DNA from 2 places in the Nocardioides sp. T5 genome. Region 2 is predicted to be linked to the other one. Evidence: predicted binding sites of a transcription regulator. Region 2 holds the regulator's gene; the other holds the start of a gene.
The links. Region 2 encodes LexA, which represses DNA repair genes until DNA is damaged. Its sites were predicted from a motif close to TCGAACANNTGTTCGA; they were not measured.

Region 1 (9,214 bases), 1.0 Mb from region 2:
GACATCCGGTGGATCTCGTCGACGAAGAGGACGTCGCCCTCGTTGAGCCCCGACAGGATCGCGGCGAGGTCGCCCGCGTGGGTGATCGCCGGACCGCTCGTGAGCCGCAGCGGCGTGCTCATCTCGGCGGCGATGATCATCGCGAGGGTGGTCTTGCCGAGGCCCGGGGGGCCAGAGAGCAGGACGTGGTCGGGTGCCCGGCCACGGCGGCGGGCGGCCTCGAGCACCAGCCCCAGCTGGTCGCGCACGCGTGCCTGCCCGACCACCTCGTCGAGCGTCTTGGGCCGCAGGGCGGCCTCGACGGCACGCTCGTCACCGTCCGCATCGGCGTCGGTGAGCCGCTGGAGGTGGCCGAGCTCGGCCGCGCTCAGCTCGACCTCGTCGTAGGTGTCCTCGTCGGTGTCGTCCCAGTTCATCGGCGCCTCAGGCCCTGCTCAGCGTGCGGAGGGCCGCGCGCAGCAGCGCACCCACGTCGGGCGCGTCACCGGCGTCGGGCGCGACGGCCTCGACCGCCTTCTCCGACTCCTTGGCCGACCAGCCGAGCCCGACGAGGCCCTGGTGGACCTGGTCACGCCACGCGTCGGTCGCCGGCACCGCAGCGGCAGCGGAGTGGTGGACGCCGACCGGCGGGCCGATGCGGTCCTTGAGCTCGAGGATGATGCGCTGGGCGCCCTTCTGGCCGATGCCCGGGACGCGGGTCAGCGCCTTGACGTCCTCGGTCGTGATGGCGCGACGTACGTCGTCGGGGCTCATCACCGCGACGATCGCCTGGGCGACCTTGGGGCCGACGCCCGAGGCGGTCTGCACGATCTCGAAGACCTGCTTCTCGTCCTCGTCGAGGAAGCCGAAGATCGTCAGGCTGTCCTCGCGCACGACCATGCTGGTGGGCAGCGTCGCCGGGGTGCCGACGCGGAGGGTGGCGAGGGTGCCGGGCGTGCACATCAGCTCGAGGCCGACGCCGCCGACCTCGAGGACGGCGCTGGACAGGGTGACGGCGGCGACCTCGCCGCGGACGAAGGCGATCATCGGGTCCTCACGGGGGTGTTCCTCCGGGCCTGGGCCACGGCGGCCTCGAGGCGGTTGCTGGCGGAGCCGCGCCAGACGTGGGTGATGGCCAGCGCGAGCGCGTCGGCGGCGTCGGCGGGCTTCGGCAGCTCGGCGAGGCGCAGGATGCGGACGACCATCGCACCCACCTGCTCCTTGTCGGCGCGGCCGTTGCCCGACACCGCGGCCTTGACCTCGCTCGGGGTGTGCATCGCGATCGGCAGGCCCCTGCGTGCGGCGACGACGAGCGCGATGCCGCTGGCCTGGGCGGTGCCCATGATCGTGCTCGAGTCGGAGCGCGCGAAGACCCGCTCCACCGCGACCGCGTCGGGCCGGTGCTCCTCGATCCAGGCGTCGAGGCCCTTCTCGATGGTCACCAAGCGTTCGGCGATCGGCAGCGTGGAGCTGGTGCGGACGACACCGACGTCGACCATGGTCAGCGGCCGGCCGACGCTGCCGTCGACCACGCCGACACCGCACCGGGTCAGGCCGGGGTCGATGCCGAGCACGCGCACGCCACTCCCCTTCCACCGCCGGTCCGTCCGGAGCCCGTCCGAACATGTGTTCGTGCGATCACGCTAACCCGCGGCGGGCGCGCGACGGCGTACGACACGCGGCGCGTCGCCTCCCCGCGGCGCCTGCTTGTCGGCCTGCTCGGGCTGTAACGCCGGGTTCGTGGTTGTACCGACCGTGGGCGGAGTCCAGTGGTCGAAGCAACGCCGAGTGTGAGGCGGTGTTGTGGATGGCGATGAGGGCGATCTCGTATGAGGAGCAGGAGGAGTTCTTCGATCTGGTGTGCTCGGGGCTGTCGCTGCAGCGTGCAGCGACAGGTTCGGGCGTGTCGGTGAAGGCCGGGACGGGCTGGTGGCGACGATCAGGGCTCATGAGCCCTGTGATCCAGCTCGGCCGCGATGGTGGCCTGCCCGGAAGCGCGCCGGCCAGGGTGCCGGACGAGCCACGCCCCGACGGCCGGCCGCGGCAGCGGCGAGCATTGACCAGTGAGGACCGGTCCGCGATCGCGGTCGCGCTACGGTGCGGCTGCACCTACCAGGAGATCGGTGACCTGATCGGGCGCGACAAGTCGGTGATCTGGCGTGAGGTCAACCGCAACCGCGGCCCGGACGGCTCGTACTGGGGACCGGTCGCGCACCGCGCCGCGCATGAGCGCCGCCGGCGCCCCAAGCAGCACAAGCTTGCCCGCAATCCGGGGCTGTGCCGGTGGATCGAGGACCAGATGGACGACGGCTGGTCACCCAGGCTGATCGGGCAGGTGCTGCGCCGAGACCATCCACACGAGAGCATGAACCGGGTGGGCCACGAGACGATCTACCAGACGCTGTACGTGCAGGGCCGCGGCGAGCTGCGCAAGGACCTGCACCAGCAGCTGAGCCTCAAACGCAACCAGCGCAAACCCCGCGGGCACAACACACGGACCACGTCGCCCTACGCCGAGGCGTTCAAGATCAGCGACCGGCCCGCCGACGTCGAGGACCGGGCGGTGCCCGGACACTGGGAGGGCGACCTCATCGTCGGCCCGGCCAGCAAGTCGGCGATCGGAACGCTGGTGGAGCGCTCGACCAGGTTCACGATCCTGCTGCACCTGCCCGGGCGCCATGACGCCGCCAGCGTCGCGGAGGCGATGATCCGCGAGATGAGCCAGCTGCCCGAGCACCTGCGCCGCTCGATCACCTGGGACCGTGGCGGCGAGCTCGCCGAGTGGCAACGCATCCAGCTCGAGCTCGCCACCACGGTCTACTTCTGCGACCCCCGCTCGCCGTGGCAGCGCGGCACTAACGAGAACACCAACCGGCTGCTGCGGCACTGGTTCGAGAAAGGCACCGACCTCAGCATCCACACTGCAGAGGACCTCCGCCGAGTTGCCGACAGCCTCAACCGTCGACCCCGCCCTACCCTTGAGCTGCAGACCCCAGCCGACCGGCTGGCTGCGCTGCTGACCAACCCGTCAGCAGCATGACCGTTGCTTAGACCGCTGGACCTCGCCCGTGATGCATCTGGGTGGGTAGTTGGACTAACCCGGCGTTACAGCGGTGAAGAGCAGAGGTCAGGCGTCGGCGGTCTCGAGCTCGGCCATCACGTCGGCGGGGATGTCGACGTTGGTGAAGACGTCCTGCACGTCGTCGAGGTCCTCGAGGGCGTCGACGAGGTGGAGCACCTTGCCGGCGCCGTCGGCGTCGACCGGGATCTCGAGGCTCGCGACGAACTGCACGTCGGCGGAGTCGTAGTCGATGCCGGCGTCCTGCAGGGCGGTGCGGACCGCGACGACGTCGGTGGCCTCGCTCTGCACCTCGAACGCCTCGTCGAGGTCGTTGACCTCCTCGGCGCCGGCGTCGAGGGTGGCCTCGAGGACGTCGTCCTCGGTGACCTCCCGGACCGTGCCGTCGTGGTCCTGCGACTTCGGCACGACCACGATCCCCTTGCGGGTGAACAGGCGCGAGACCGAGCCGGGGTCGGCCATGGTGCCGCCGTTGCGGGTGACCGCCGTGCGGACCTCCATCGCGGCGCGGTTGGTGTTGTCGGTGAGGCACTCGACGAGGATCGCCACGCCCTGCGGGCCGTAGACCTCGTAGGAGATCGCCTTGTAGTCGACTCCGCCCGACTCGGCACCCGAGCCCCGCTTGAGCGCGGAGTCGATGTTCTTGTTGGGGACCGAGCTCTTCTTCGCCTTCTGGATGGCGTCGTAGAGCGTCGGGTTGCCGGCCGGGTCGCCGCCACCCTGCTTCGCGGCGACCTCGATGTTCTTGATCAGCTTGGCGAAGAGCTTGCCGCGCTTGGCGTCGATCGCGGCCTTCTTGTGCTTGGTCGTTGCCCACTTGGAGTGGCCTGACATGAGTCCCTCTATCCGTCGCTGTGCGTCTGTGCGGTCGTCAGGCCGAGCGCACCAGGTCCACGAACATGCCGTGCACCCGGCCGTCGCCACCGACCTCGGGATGGAACGAGGTCGCCATCAGGGGGCCTTGACGGACCGCGACGATCCTACCCGCGGCCGGCCCTTCCTCCACCCGGGCCAGCACCTCCACGTCGTCGTCGACCGCCTCGACCCACGGCGCGCGGATGAACACCGCGCGCACCGGGTCGGCCAGGCCGTCGACATGGAGATCCTCCTCGAAGGAGTCGACCTGGCGGCCGAAGGCGTTGCGGCGCACGGTGATGTGCAGCCCGCCGACGGTCTCCTGTCCCGCCGCGCCGTCCTCGATCCGGTCGGCCAGCAGGATCATGCCCGCGCACGTCCCGAACGCGGGCAGCCCACCGCGTACGGCGTCGCGCAGCGGCTCGAGCAGGTCGAAGATCCGGGCCAGCTTGACCATCGTCGTGGACTCGCCACCGGGGATGACCAGTCCGTCGCACGCGGCGAGCTCGGCAGGACGGCGTACGGAGATCGCGTCCGCGCCCAGGGACCGCAGGACGGAGAGGTGCTCGCGCACGTCGCCCTGCAGCGCGAGCACGCCGATGGTCGGATCCACGATCGTCGATCCTAGGACCGTCGCTCCGCCGTAGGCTCACGCCCCATGAGGCTTCGCCGTCTGCCCGCCGTCCTGCTGGGGGTCGCGCTCGCCACCGGCAGCGCCCCGACGGCGACCGGCGCCGCGGTGGACCGGGACGGCGCCGACACCGGCAGCAGGCCGGCTCCCCGGACGGTGGACGGCTGGCCGACGGCGTCCCCGTCGAGCGTCGGCCTGCGCGCCCGAGCGATCCGGCGCGGCGCGGCCGAGGCCAGGCGCCTCGACTCCACCTGCTTCGCGGTGCTGCGCGACGGCAGGCTCGTGGCGCACCGCAGCTGGCGGCTGCCGCGCGACGAGCCGCGCGAGGTCTTCTCGATCACCAAGTCGGTCACGAGCACGCTGGTCGGCATCGCGGTGCGCGACGGCGACCTGCGTCTCGACGACCGCGTCTCGACCTACGTGCCGCAGTGGCGGGGCACGCCGTCGGAGTCGGTGACCGTGCGCAACCTGCTCGCCAACGACAGCGGCCGCTTCTGGTCGCTCCAGTCGGACTACGTCGACCTCCTGACGGCCCGGAGCCGCACGCGGTACGCCGTCTCCCTTCCCCAGCAGTACGCGCCGGGCAGCGCGTGGGCCTACAACAACGCCGCGATCCAGGTCCTCGAGCCGGTGCTGGAGCGGGCGACCGGCATGCCGGTGGCGCGCTTCGCCAGGAAGCGGCTGTTCGACCCGCTCGGGATGACCCGTACGAGCTTCGTCACCGACCGGGCCGACGACGCGGCCGTCTTCCACGGGCTGCGCACCACCTGCCTCGACATCGCCCGGCTGGGCCGGCTCCACCTCGGCCGGGGAAAGGTCGACGGCACGCGGATCATCGACCGCAGCTGGGTCCGCGAGGCCGTGGGCCGGTCCTCCACGGTCCACAACGCGGCCTACGGCTTCCTCTGGTGGCTCAACCGACCCGGTGCGCTCCGCGGCGCCACCGACCCCGTCGACGCCCAGGGTCAACCGCTGCGGCCCACCAGCGGGCAGCTCGCGCCGTCGGCGCCGGAGGAGGTCTTCGCCGCGCTCGGCTTCGGCGGCCAGGTGCTGCTCGTCGACCCGACGACGCGGACCATGGTGGTCCGCCTCGGCCTGCCCGCACAGCCCGGCGAGGAGGCGTACGGCTTCACGAACGCCGCCCGCGTGCTGACCCGCGCGGTGCGCTGACCCGACCCTGCGCTGACGCGTGACGCCGCGGCGGACGGTGCGGCACACTCGACGGATGGTCGGGGCGTGGGAGCACCTGCCGGCGGCGCGGGTCCCGGCGCCGCTCGCCCGGCACGTCGTCGCGATGGACGGCTACTCCGCCGAGGGACTCGCGCCCGGGGTGCACCGCGGCCTGCCGTCCGCGGGGCTGACCCTCGTGCTGGGCCTCGGGCGACCGCTGCGGACCGCCCCGACCGAGCAGGCCTGGGTCGACGGGGTGCGCGACGCGCAGTGGGTGAGCCTCGGCGGGCTCCACACCCGGGCGGCGATGGTCGAGCAGCCCGACAGGTGGGCCGGGGTGCAGCTGACCCTCCACCCGGTGGGCGTCCGACGGCTCCTGGGCGTCCCGGCGTCCGACCTGCCCGTGGGCAGCTGGGACGCGCGCGACCTGCTCGGCCCTGAGGTCGAGCGGGTCGTCGAGGAGCTGCACGCGGCGCCCGACTGGCCCGGGAGGTACGCCGCGGTCGGTCGGTTCCTGCTGCGGCTGGCCGCCCGCGCCGACCGGAGCACCTCCCACCACGGACCGTCGCCGGAGGTGGAGGAGGCGTGGCGGTTGCTCACCGGCCCGGCGCCCCGGGCGGTCGCCGACGTCGCCGACACCGTGGGTTACAGCCGCCGGCGACTCACCCAGCTGCTCACGGCCGAGACGGGACACGGCCCCAAGACCCTCCAGCGGCTCGCGCGCTTCGACACCGCGCGGCGTGAGGTGGTCGCGGCGGCGGCCGCAGGGTCGTCCCTGGCGCAGGTGGCCGCCCGGACGGGCTACTACGACCAGTCCCACCTGGCGCGGGACTTCCACGAGTTCGCCGGGCTGGGGCCGTCGGCCTGGCTCGCCGCCGAGTTCCCAAATGTCCAAGGCGCCCCGGGCGGCGGCGCGGCAACATCGTCGGCATGAGCAAACAGCACCGCACCACCGTCTGGCCCGCACTGCAGGCGCACGACCCGGACCTCGTCATCCGCACGCTCGTCGCCCTCGGCTTCGAGGAGACCGCTGCCTACCGCGACGAAGCGGGCGTCGTGCAGCACGCCCAGCTCGACTGGCCCGAGGGCGGCGGGGTGATGCTCGGCTGCCACAAGCCGGACGGCCCGTTCACCCAGCAGCCCGGCACCACGGCGGCGTACGTCGTCGCCTCCGACGTCGCCGCCGTCCACGGCCGAGCCGTCGAGGCCGGGCTCGACCCGTCACCGGTCGTCGAGCAGGACTACGGCAGCCGGGAGTTCCGGGTCACCGACGCGGAGGGCAACCAGTGGTCCTTCGGCACCTACGCCGGGGAGCCGCGGCGGGACTGAGGCCCGCCGCGGCCGGGTGTCACCAGCCGCGCTCGGACAGACGGTGCGGCTGCGGGATCTCGTCGACGTTGATGCCGACCATGGCCTCGCCCAGGCCGCGGGAGACCTTGGCGACCACGTCGGGGTCGTCGTGGAAGGTCGTGGCCTTCACGATCGCCTCGGCGCGCTGGGCGGGGTTGCCGGACTTGAAGATGCCCGAGCCCACGAAGACGCCCTCGGCGCCGAGCTGCATCATCATCGCCGCGTCGGCCGGGGTGGCGATGCCGCCGGCGGTGAAGAGCACCACCGGCAGCTTGCCCGCAGCCGCGACCTCCTTGACCAGCTCGTAGGGGGCCTGCAGCTCCTTGGCCGCGACGTAGAGCTCGTCCTCCGCCATGCTGTGCAGCCGGCGCAGCTCGCCGCCGATCGTGCGCATGTGCATCACCGCGTTGGACACGTCGCCGGTGCCGGCCTCGCCCTTGGACCGGATCATCGCCGCACCCTCGGTGATGCGGCGCAGCGCCTCACCCAGGTTGGTCGCACCGCACACGAACGGCACCGTGAAGGCCCACTTGTCGATGTGGTTGGTGTAGTCGGCCGGGGTCAGCACCTCGGACTCGTCGATGTAGTCGACGCCGAGCGACTGCAGGACCTGGGCCTCGGCGAAGTGACCGATGCGGGCCTTCGCCATCACCGGGATCGAGACGGCCTCGATGATGGAGTCGATCATGTCGGGATCGCTCATCCGGGAGACGCCACCCTGGGCGCGGATGTCGGCGGGAACCCGCTCGAGCGCCATCACCGCGACGGCACCGGCGTCCTCGGCGATCTTCGCCTGCTCGGCGGTGACGACGTCCATGATGACGCCGCCCTTGAGCATCTCGGCCATGCCGCGCTTGACGCGGCTCGTGCCGTGCTCGATGGGGGTCTCTGAAGGCGTCTGGGTGGACGTCTGGGGGGTGTGCTCAGCCATGCTCCGATCGTAGTGCGGGCTCATCCCAAAGGATGCACCGGGAGCACGGTGGTCGAGCGCGTGATCACCCCTGCGCTGCGGCCCGCGCGAGCGCCTGACGTCGTACGACCCAGATGCGCTGCACGACGGTCACGGTCGCCGCCACCGCGAGCGCCCAGAGCGCGACCTCGAGCAGGATCGGCAGGTCGAGGACGTCGGCGAAGAACGCGGGGACGAGCATGCCGACGAGGCGGTCGGGCCGCTCGGCGATGCCGACCTTGGCGTCGTAGCCGAGGTGGTCGGCCTTGGCCCGGGCGTAGGACGTGACCGCGCCCATGACGAGGATGACGAGGCACAGCACGAGGTAGAGGTGGCTCTCGGTGTGCCACGCGAAGTAGAGCGCCAGTCCGCCGAACAGCGCGCCGTCGGCGACCCGGTCGAGCGTGGAGTCGAGGAAGGCACCGAAGTCGTCCTTGCGGCCGACCTTGCGGGCCATCGCTCCGTCGACGAGGTCGCTGAACACGAAGGCGGTGATGAACAGCACGCCCTGCCACACCCAGCCCTGGGAGAAGAAGAACAGGGCACCGAAGCTCACCCCGAGCGTGCCGACGAGCGTCACGACGTCGGGGCTGATGCCGAGGCGGATGAACAGGTTGACGAAGGGCGCGAGCATGACGCCCTGCCAGAACTGCTTGAACCTGTCGAGCACGGCGGCAGGCTACCGGTCCAGCAGCGCGGCGCGTACGTCCGCCACCGCTGCGGGCGCGCCGGAGACGGTCCAGTCGACGCCCGACGCGGGTACGACGACGGACTCGCCGCCGGCACCGCGGATGATCGCGGCCCCCGGGAGCCGGTCCCAGTCGGCCACCGAGTGCTGGAAGAGCACGTCCCACTGGCCTGAAGCGATCGCCATCGTGTCCATGGTCCCGGAGCCGAACATCCGCAGCGTGCCGACCTGGCCCAACGCGCGGGCGAACGCCTCGCCGACCTCGCTGGCGAAGAACGGCGGGTGCAGGTAGGTCGCGGCGCAGCGCTCCTCGCGCGGCGTGTCGGGGAGCGGGGCGAGCGGCGCGCCGTCGCAGGTGCTCGGCAGGTCGGGGCCGCCGACCCAGGTGCGCAGGCTGGCGGCGTGGTGGACCGCGCCCAGCAGCACGTCGTCCTCGTTGTGCAGGGCGATGGCGGTGCACCACCAGTCGCTGCCGCGGGAGAAGTTGAAGGTGCCGTCGACCGGGTCGATGAC
Region 2 (9,214 bases):
ACCTGCTGCGGCGACGGGGTGCCGACGTTGAACCAGACGGGCGAGTTGAAGGAGAAGTACTGGTTGACCAGCAGCCAGGTCAGCTCGTGCTCGAAGATCTCGGCGTCGGCGTCACCGGCGAAGTAGCCGTTGTCGATGCCGGCCTTCGTGTAGGTCTTCACGACCCGGTCGATGAGCTGCTTGAGGCTCCACTCGCGTACGTCGGTGCCGACCGCGCCGCGGAAGTACTTGGTGGTGACGATGGTGGAGGCGTTGACCGACCAGAAGTCGGGGAACTCCACGCCGCGCTGCTCGAAGACGGTCTCGCCGGTCTTCCAGTTCTGCTGGACGACGTCGCGACGCTCCCACGTGATGGCGTCGTAGGGGTGGGTGCCCTCGGTGCTGAAGACGCGCTCCAGCTTGAGGCCCTTGCCCCTCGCCTTGGCGCGGGTGCTCACCGTCTCGGTCATGCCATCTCCTGTGTGGTGGTGGTTTCAACATCGCGAGTCTTCTCGCGGGTGCTTGGTGAGCCCGGCAGACCGCTTCCCCACGGTCTGCCGGGCCGAATGTGGGTCAGCCCGTCTGGACGGGCTGATCGTCCGCGGCTCGCTCGAGCCGCAGCATCTTGATCTCGGCGTCGAAGTCGTCGGCCGACTCGAACGCGCGGTAGACGCTCGCGAAGCGGAGGTAGGCCACCTCGTCGAGCGCGCGCAGCGGGGCCAGGATCGCGAGCCCGACCTCGTTGGCGGCGAACTCGGCCTGCCCGCTCAGGCGCAGTGCGTCCTCGACCTCCTGGCCGAGGCAGGCGAGCTGGGCGTCGGTGACCGGGCGGCCCTTGCAGGCCTTCCGGACGCCGGCGATCGCCTTGTCGCGGTTGAACGGCTCGGTCGCGCCGGAGCGCTTGAGCACGGTGAGCTGCATCTTCTCGACCGTCGTGAAGCGGCGGTCGCAGGCGGCGCACGTACGGCGACGGCGGATCGAACCGCCGTCGTCGGCCACCCGGGAGTCGAGGACCTTGGTGTCCTCGTTCTTGCAGTAGGGACAGTGCATGGGGTCCTCCTCTCGGGCGCGCTTCACACACCTGTAGAACAGGGTGCGGACTGGGGATGTTCCTGTGGACAACTAGCCTGTAGCTGTGGGGTTCGCCCTCTGGCCTGTGCACCAGATGTGGATAACTACAGCGGTGTAACTACTAGATGTAGTGGTAACCGTACGCCCCGGCCACCACGCTGGCAAGTGAACGCGGGAAGTCGGCCCACCAATTTCTCGACACCGTCCTGACCTGCGGTTTTGAGGTCCGCGACCGGCTCGCATCGGCGCGTCGGGGCTCCCTCCGGGGGAGTTGCGCTCACGCCGTGAGGGCGCATCGGCCACAATGACTCCGTGTCCACGGGGGGTAAGCGAGCAGGGTCGCGCAGAGGCGCTCGGCCACCCCGCACGCTGAACAAGTCCGCCCTCGCCCTCGGCGCTGCGATCACGCTCTGTGTGGTCGCCTGGGGCTACCTCGTCTACGCCGCCATCGACTTCGGTACGGCGGCCCGCGAGGGCTCCGGCGGGTCGGCCTGGTCCTTCATGGCGCTGGCCTGCCTCGGTGCGATCGCCTGCCTGTTCGTCGGGCTGCTGCTGGTCGCCCGGCTGATGCGGGCGCTGGGAATCACCGACCCGCCGCCGTCGGCCGACGCTCCCCCACGGCCTGTTGGCGGGAAGCGCGCCGCCCGCTGAGTCGTGGAAGTTTCGAGTCACCTGGTGGCTCGGAAGCTCCACGATCACGGACTCGCGCCTCTGTGCGGTGGCTGTGGTCCACCCGGTGGACCACAGCCACCGCACTACTCGAGGACGAGCTGCGGGAGGGCCTCGACCACCTCGAGCTCCTGGTCCGCACCCTCCACCGTCAGCGTCTCCCCGATGGCGGTCCACTCCCCCTGCCCGATGCGGTACTCGCCGGCATAGGTCGTGTCCACGCGTACGACGACGTCGCCGGTCCGCTCGTACTGGTGGGTGATCTCGAGGTCGGGGTGCGGGCTCCCGGGACTGGCGCTCGTCGTGCTGGTGTCGTCGCCGAAGTAGTAGGTGTAGGAGACGGGCACCGCGCGGATCACCACCGACTGTCCGGCAACGGTGACGGACTGGTCGATCGACCGGTGGTCGGGGGTGAAGAAGTTGGTCTCGAAGTTCACCAGCGTGCGCCCGCCCCGCGGCTGGACGACGAGCTCGGACGACGGCCAGGCGATGCGCTTGAACTCGCGGAGGATCAGCTTGGCCAGGTCGACCTCCTGTACGGCGTTGTCCGGCACGCACACGTCGCCGACGTCGGTACCGTCCAGGTAGACGTCGTGGATGTAGCCCTCCTGGCCACCTTCCTCACATTCGACGTATTCGGTGCAGATCCCGCCGTTGTCGCACTGGATGGAGACGACCCAGGTGTGACCGTCGCCGGAACCGGCACTAGCCGTGTAGTCGACATAGGCCCACTGGCATTCAGCGCTCACAGAATCCAGACCGCCAGCAACCGCACATGGACCATCGGCGGCGGCCGCTGGAGACGGAACAAGCGCTGCCATCACCAGCAAGCAGACGGTCAGCGCTCCCCTCATGCCGTTGTCCGAAGGAAGTTCTTGATCCGCCATTCCTCGCCGACCGGCTCCAAAAAGACCGAGAGGACCTCGCGACCGCCCTCGAAGGACTGTTGCTCTTCACCCTCGGCATTCAGCACCCGAGTGCGGCCAAGCACGCGTGTGAGTCGGAACTGGTCCGCTCCCCCGGCCGACTTGACGCTGACGACTCGCAGACTCGCCAAGCGGACCTGACCGCCATCGGCATAGATCTGATCAACCTGGTCAGCGAATTCCAGGCAGGGCTTGCACTTCGGACCGAATGCTCGGTACTCGCTCGTGTCGCCTACGTTCTGCGCCTTCAGCGCCGCTGCCTGCCAACGCCGTACAAAGTCCTCGGGACTCTCCGCCTCGGGCGTCTCGGACTCCGTAGGCGTCGGAGTAGGCGACGAGCTCGTCGGCTCGGGGATCTTGGGCGTGGGCTCGGGGTCGTCGGAGCACCCGGCGAGGAGGGCGGGGACCGCGAAAGCCAGCGCGAGTGTGCGGCGTACGTGCATGAGGTGCCTTCCCGAGAACAACGTCAGCACCGTGAAACTACCCATTCAGGCGATCGTGGAACCACCCCGAGAGCAAAACCTGTGGAGAACCACCGGGCGGTGGCGGCACACGACAACGACCCAGCCTCCCCAACTGCGATCTGCCGCCACCCCGGCGCCGTACGGCCGAAGGGTGGCGGCACACGGCATCAGACCGACCCTCCGAGATGCGATCTGCCGCAACCCTCGGGCGCCGGGCCGCGATCAGCGGGCCGACAGGACGGCCGGGCCGACGAAATGCGCCGAGGGGCGGGCCAGTGGCCCGCCCCTCGGTCTTCCCCTTGGTTCCACCAGCCGGGGTCGAAGCGGCTGATGGAGGCCTCGCGCGTCAGTCGGAGACGACCGGGACGCGGAGCTTCTGGCCGGCGGAGAGGCCGGCGGACTCGAGGGCGTTGAGCCGCTCGATCTCGTTCATCATGGAGCGGACGTCGCCGTCGGTGGCGATCTCGCTGGCGATCCCCCAGAGGGTGTCGCCGGGCGCCACCTGGACGACCTCGGTCGGGGCCGGCTGACCGGCCTCGCCGGTGCCGACGGCGCCGCCGGCGAACATCAGGGCCACACCGAGCACCAGGAACAGGGAGGTCATGAAGACCACGAGCCGGCCGCGGCGGGTCAGGCGCACCGTCGAGCGGGCGCGGGCCGGGACGGGGGAGAAAGCGGGGGAAAGGCTGAGGGTGCTCATGGTGGCCTCCTGGGGAAGATTCAGCCGGGTGGTCTGTCGAACGAATGTCTAGTCGGACCCACCGACAGCGGCCTGGGCCACCGGGTCTCGATCAGGCGTTCGATCGAACATGTGTACGACGGTAGAGCACGTGTTCGAACAACACAAGCACCCGGACGAACAAATGTTCGACGACCGGACGGCCCCCACGGACGGGACCAACGGACCTACCCCGATCGCCCCGGCCGGACGACCGTGGAAGCACACCGACGCAGAAACGGAGCGAGCCATGTCGCGCAAGAAGGTCCTGGTCCTCGGGGGCAACTTCGGCGGTCTCACCGCCGCCATCACGGTGAAGCACGAGCTGCACGGGGACGTCGACGTGACGGTCGTGTCGTCCTCCGACGAGTTCCTGTTCACCCCCTCGCTGATCTGGGTGCCCTTCGGCAAGCGCACGCGCGCCGACATCACCTTCAAGGTCGGCCCGACCTTCGAGGAGCACGAGGTCGAGTTCGTCCACGCCGAGGCCACCGCGATCGACCCCGAGGCGCGCCGCGTCGAGACCACCGCCGGCCCGCAGGACTACGACTACCTCGTCATCGCCACCGGCTACCGCAACCGCTTCGAGGTCATCCCCGGCCTCGGCGAGGGCGGCAACGCCCACACCATCACCACGATGGACGACGCGATCCGCGCGGGCGAGGGCTGGGCGCAGTTCCGCGAGAAGCCCGGCGACGTCGTGATCGGCGCGACCCAGGGCGCCGGCTGCTTCGGAGCGGCGTACGAGTTCCTCTTCAACACCAGCTACCAGCTGAAGAAGGCCGGCCTCAAGGACCGGGTCAAGCTCACCTACGTCAGCGCCGAGCCGTTCCTCGGCCACTTCGGCATCGGCGGCCTCCCCCACGGCGAGAAGCTGCTCGGGATGTTCCTCAAGAAGGAGAACATCGACACCGTCCTCGACACCGCGATGGACCACGTCGACGACGGCCGCCTCGTGCTGGCCGACGGGCGCACCGTCGACTTCGGCTACGCCATGATCATCCCGCCGTTCTCCGGCCAGGAGGTCATCACCCGCACCCCCAAGATCGCCGACGACAACGGCTTCGTGAAGGTGCGCGACACCTACCAGAGCGAGGCCTACGACGACGTGTACGCCGTCGGGGTGGCCGCCGCGGTCGACGTCCCGTGGCAGACCCCGACGCCGGTAGGCATCCCCAAGACCGGCTTCCCGACCGAGCAGCAGGCCCACGTCGCCGCGAAGAACATCGCCTCGCAGATCAAGGGCGAGACCCCCGACGCGCACAAGAAGTTCGGTGACATCGCCGCCGTGTGCGTGATGGACGCCGGCAACAACGGCGTCATCATCCTCGCCGACAAGATGCTGCCGCCGCGCAAGCACGGCGTGCTGATCCCCGGACCGCAGGCGCACGCGATGAAGCTGGGCTTCGAGAAGTACTTCCTGTGGAAGATGAAGCACGGCCAGGTGCGGCTGCCCTGACCGGACCGGTCAGCGCCGCTTCATGGCCCGTCGTCCCTGGGCAGCGAACAACCGGGCAAGGGGCCCGAGCGACCCGGGGGCGAGGGCCGCACCACGCACGACTCCCCCGCGCCAGGCGGGCACCGTCCGCACGACCCGGCGCGAGCCGACGAGGTCGACGGCCGCGGCGGCGACCTCGGACACGCCCAGGATCGAGCCGCCGGACCAGGTGAGCTGGGAGCCGAGGCCGTCGGGGTCCTGCGCGGCGAGCATCGCGGTGTCGACGCCGTCCGGGCACAGCGCGTGGACCCGCACGCCGCGCGGGGACTCGGCGTTGACCGACGCGGACAGCGAGACGACCGCGGCCTTCGTGGCGGCGTACATGCTGTAGCCCGGCACGGGCCCGAGCCCGGAGAGGGACGCGACGTTGACGACGTCTCCCCCGGCCGGACCGAACGCCGCCAACGCGGCGCGGGTGCCCCACGTCGTACCGAGCAGGTTGACCTCCACCAGCCGGCGTACCTGCTCCTCGGTCAGTGCGGCGAGGGTGCCGTCGTCGCCGACGCCGGCGTTGTTGAACCACGCGACCAGCCGGCCGTGCCGTACCGCCTCCTCCGCGACGAGGCGGTGCGAGTCGGGATCTCGTACGTCCTGGGCGAGGCCGGCGACCGCGCCGACCTCGGCCGCCGTCGCGGCCGCCGCCCAGCCGTCGACGTCGCCGATGACGACGTGGTGGCCGCGCGCGACCATCAGCTCCGCGATCCCGCGCCCGATCCCACGGGCCCCACCGGTGACGACGCACGAGGTCTGCATCTGCTGACAGTAGCGACACGCGGCTTCGAACAGGTGTTTGATCCCACCCGCCGATGAGGACTACGGTGGGCTCACCAGATCCTCCCTGTCCAGCCGCGGACGGAGGGGTCGACGTAGTGGAGGACGCATGGCCAAGCAGGACGACAAGAACGTCATCGAGATGCCCGACGGCCCCCCGGACGCGACCGGCCTGACCCCGCGCCAGCAGCGGGTGCTCGCCACGATCAAGGACTCCATCGAGACCAAGGGCTACCCGCCGTCGATGCGTGAGATCGGCCAGGCCGTCGGCCTCACCTCGTCGTCCAGCGTCGCCCACCAGCTGCGCGTGCTGGAGGGCAAGGGCTTCCTCAAGCGCGACCCCAACCGCCCCCGCGCCCTCGAGGTCTTCCTGCCCGAGGTGATGGCCGCACGCCGCTCGATGTCCAGCGGCGAGGAGTCGAGCGTCGACGAGACCGGCATCGGCGACGTCCACCCCACCGCGGTCAACATCCCGGTCGTCGGCCGGATCGCCGCCGGTGGCCCGATCCTCGCCGAGGAGCAGGTCACCGACGTCTTCCCGCTGCCCAAGCAGCTCGTCGGCGACGGCACGCTCTTCCTCCTCGAGGTCTCCGGCGACTCGATGGTCGACGCGGCGATCTGCAACGGCGACTACGTCGTCATCCGCCAGGAGCAGACCGCCACCAACGGCCAGATCGTCGCGGCGATGATCGAGGGCGAGGCCACGGTGAAGACCTTCCAGCGCAAGGACGGCCACGTGTGGCTGCTCCCCCACAACGACGCCTACGACCCGATCCCGGGCGACAACGCCACGATCCTCGGCGTCGTGACGGCGGTGCTGCGCAGCCTCTGACGACCGCAGGGGTGGGACGCCGTTGAAAGGCGCCCACCCGCGGGCCACGATGGCGTGCATGAGCAACGTCGAGCAGTCCTATGACTACGTCATCGTCGGTGCGGGGGTCGCTGCGGCGAGCGCCGTGAAGGGCATCCGTTCACAGGACGGGAGCGGTCGGGTCGCGGTGATCGGCTCCGAGCCCGACAAGCCCGTCTACCGGCCGGTGCTGTCCAAGGACCTCTGGCTCAAGGATGACGAGACCCTCGAGGGGTCCTCGCTCGCCGGCGACCTCGACGACGACGAGGGCGTCGACCTGGTCACCGACACGACGGTCACGGAGATCGACCCCGGCGCCCACGTCGTACGCCTCGCCGACGGCAGCAGTGTCGGCTACGGCAAGCTGCTGCTGGCCACGGGCGCCGAGCCGCGCGTGCTTGCCGTCGACCCGGGCCCGCGGGTCATCTACTACCGCACCGCCGCCGACTACCAGCGGCTGCGCGCGGTCGCGACCGAGGGCAGCCACGTCGCCGTCATCGGTGGCGGCTACATCGGCTCGGAGATCACCTCCTCCCTCGTGCAGAACGGCGTGCAGGTCACGCTCGTGCTCGACCTCGAGGACGTGCAGGAGCAGATGTTCCCGCGCGCGCTCGCCGCCACCCTGACCAAGGACTTCGCCGACCGCGGCGTCACCGTCGTGCACGGCTCGGTCGAGGGCGGGCAGGAGGACGACGGCGGCGTCCGGATCCGCCTCGCGGACGGCACCTCCATCACCGCCGACGCCGCGGTCATCGGCATCGGCGTGCTGCCGCGCACCGGCCTCGCCGAGGCCGCGGGGCTCGAGGTCGACAACGGCGTCGTCGTGGACGAGCACCTGCGCACCAGCGACCCCGACGTGTACGCCGCGGGCGACGTCGCGTCCTACCCCGACGCCCTCCTCGGCCGCCGCCGCGTCGAGCACGTCGACCACGCGGAGAAGTCCGGGGAGCACGCCGGCAAGGTGATGGCCGGCTCCGACGACGCCTACGACGCCTACGACTACACCCCCTTCTTCTGGTCCGACATCCTCGACCACGGCTACGAGGCCGTCGGCGAGACCCGCAGCGACCTCGACCTGGTGGAGGACTGGAAGGACGGCGAGGTCGGCACCGGCGTCGTCTACTACCTCCAGTCCGGGCAGGTCCGCGGCGTGGTGCTCTGGAACGTCTGGGACAGCGTCGACCAGGCCCGCGCCCTCATCGCGGAGACCGGCAAGGAGCCGGTCGCCGACCCGGAGTCGCTGCGAGGCCGCATCCCCTTCGACTGAGCTCCCCCGCTGGTCGAGGAAGGCGCCCCGGCGCCTGTCACGAGACCCGGACCGACCTGGTCTCGTGACGGTCGCTGCGCGACCTCCTCGACCAACGGTGGATCCGTGTAGCCTCGCGCCGATGTCATCCGAGGCCCCCGACCCCACGGTCTTCCGCACCCGCCCGGGCAACCGGCGCCGCTACACGGTGGACGCGCAGGTCGAGGTCGACCGGCTGGCCGCGGCGGGCGAGGCGTCCGCCTGGCTCAGCCCGCTGGCGTACAACCTCACGATCAGCCACAGCCACCGGTTCGTCTGGTACCGGGTCGCCAAGGTCGCGACGCGCACCATCCGCCACCACTGCGAGACCCACGGCGTGAGCATGGACGTCGACCACGCGATGCGGGTGCGCTACCCGCTCGCCAGCTTCGCCGACTACTTCACCTTCGCCTTCGTGCGCGACCCGCTCGACCGCTTCGTCTCGGCGTGGCACGACAAGGTCGTCGACCACAACTACTACGACTTCGACGCGGCGACCCACGAGCGGATGCAGACGGTCGAGGAGTTCGCCCGCTGGACCGCCGCCCAGGACCTGTCTGCCGTGCCGGGCACCGACCAGCACCTGACGCTGCAGAGCCGGATGATCGATCTCAACCGGGTCGACTTCGTGGGGCGGCTCGAGAGGTTCGACCGCGACTTCGCCGAGGTGTGCGAGCGCATCGGCGCCCCGGCGGTGCCGACCGCGCCGAAGAACCAGACCTCACCCGGCGGCCGGGACCGACAGCACTCCGCCGAGCTGCGCGAGCTCGTGGCGCGGATGTACGCCCGCGACTACCAGGTCCTCGGCTACGAGCCACCCGCCTGAGCGTCATCCGGACCCGCGCCCATGGACTCGGGTCCGGATGACGCTGCGGCGCGCCGCCGTGGGGATGACGGACACCAGGAAGGCAGTTCGCGTTCGCCAGCACCGCCCCGAGCGTGGCCAAGGCGCCTCCCCGGCCGAACTGCCTTCATAGTGTCGC

Region 1: ruvC (crossover junction endodeoxyribonuclease RuvC) is a predicted target of LexA. The motif match lies at 1,598-1,613, and genes of this name have one in related genera.

The regions. Positions count from the first base shown of each region.
Region 1 covers NZ_CP182415.1:2,747,727-2,756,940, forward strand. Annotated here, with positions in the region: gene ruvB (Holliday junction branch migration DNA helicase RuvB) at 1-416, opposite strand, end outside; gene ruvA (Holliday junction branch migration protein RuvA) at 424-1,026, opposite strand; gene ruvC (crossover junction endodeoxyribonuclease RuvC) at 1,023-1,559, opposite strand; gene ACNKF0_RS13415 (IS30 family transposase) at 1,787-3,019, shown strand; gene ACNKF0_RS13420 (YebC/PmpR family DNA-binding transcriptional regulator) at 3,107-3,892, opposite strand; gene pdxT (pyridoxal 5'-phosphate synthase glutaminase subunit PdxT) at 3,930-4,529, opposite strand; gene ACNKF0_RS13430 (serine hydrolase domain-containing protein) at 4,572-5,714, shown strand; gene ACNKF0_RS13435 (helix-turn-helix domain-containing protein) at 5,770-6,648, shown strand; gene ACNKF0_RS13440 (glyoxalase) at 6,645-7,043, shown strand; gene pdxS (pyridoxal 5'-phosphate synthase lyase subunit PdxS) at 7,063-7,995, opposite strand; gene pgsA (phosphatidylinositol phosphate synthase) at 8,060-8,683, opposite strand; gene ACNKF0_RS13455 (inositol monophosphatase family protein) at 8,693-9,214, opposite strand, start outside.
Region 2 covers NZ_CP182415.1:3,782,977-3,792,190, forward strand. Annotated here, with positions in the region: gene ACNKF0_RS18510 (vitamin B12-dependent ribonucleotide reductase) at 1-449, opposite strand, end outside; gene nrdR (transcriptional regulator NrdR) at 553-1,029, opposite strand; gene ACNKF0_RS18520 (hypothetical protein) at 1,363-1,701, shown strand; gene ACNKF0_RS18525 (hypothetical protein) at 1,806-2,468, opposite strand; gene ACNKF0_RS18530 (hypothetical protein) at 2,570-3,133, opposite strand; gene ACNKF0_RS18535 (LysM peptidoglycan-binding domain-containing protein) at 3,456-3,809, opposite strand; gene ACNKF0_RS18540 (NAD(P)/FAD-dependent oxidoreductase) at 4,078-5,286, shown strand; gene ACNKF0_RS18545 (SDR family NAD(P)-dependent oxidoreductase) at 5,296-6,078, opposite strand; gene lexA (transcriptional repressor LexA) at 6,206-6,928, shown strand; gene ACNKF0_RS18555 (NAD(P)/FAD-dependent oxidoreductase) at 6,987-8,213, shown strand; gene ACNKF0_RS18560 (sulfotransferase family 2 domain-containing protein) at 8,335-9,057, shown strand.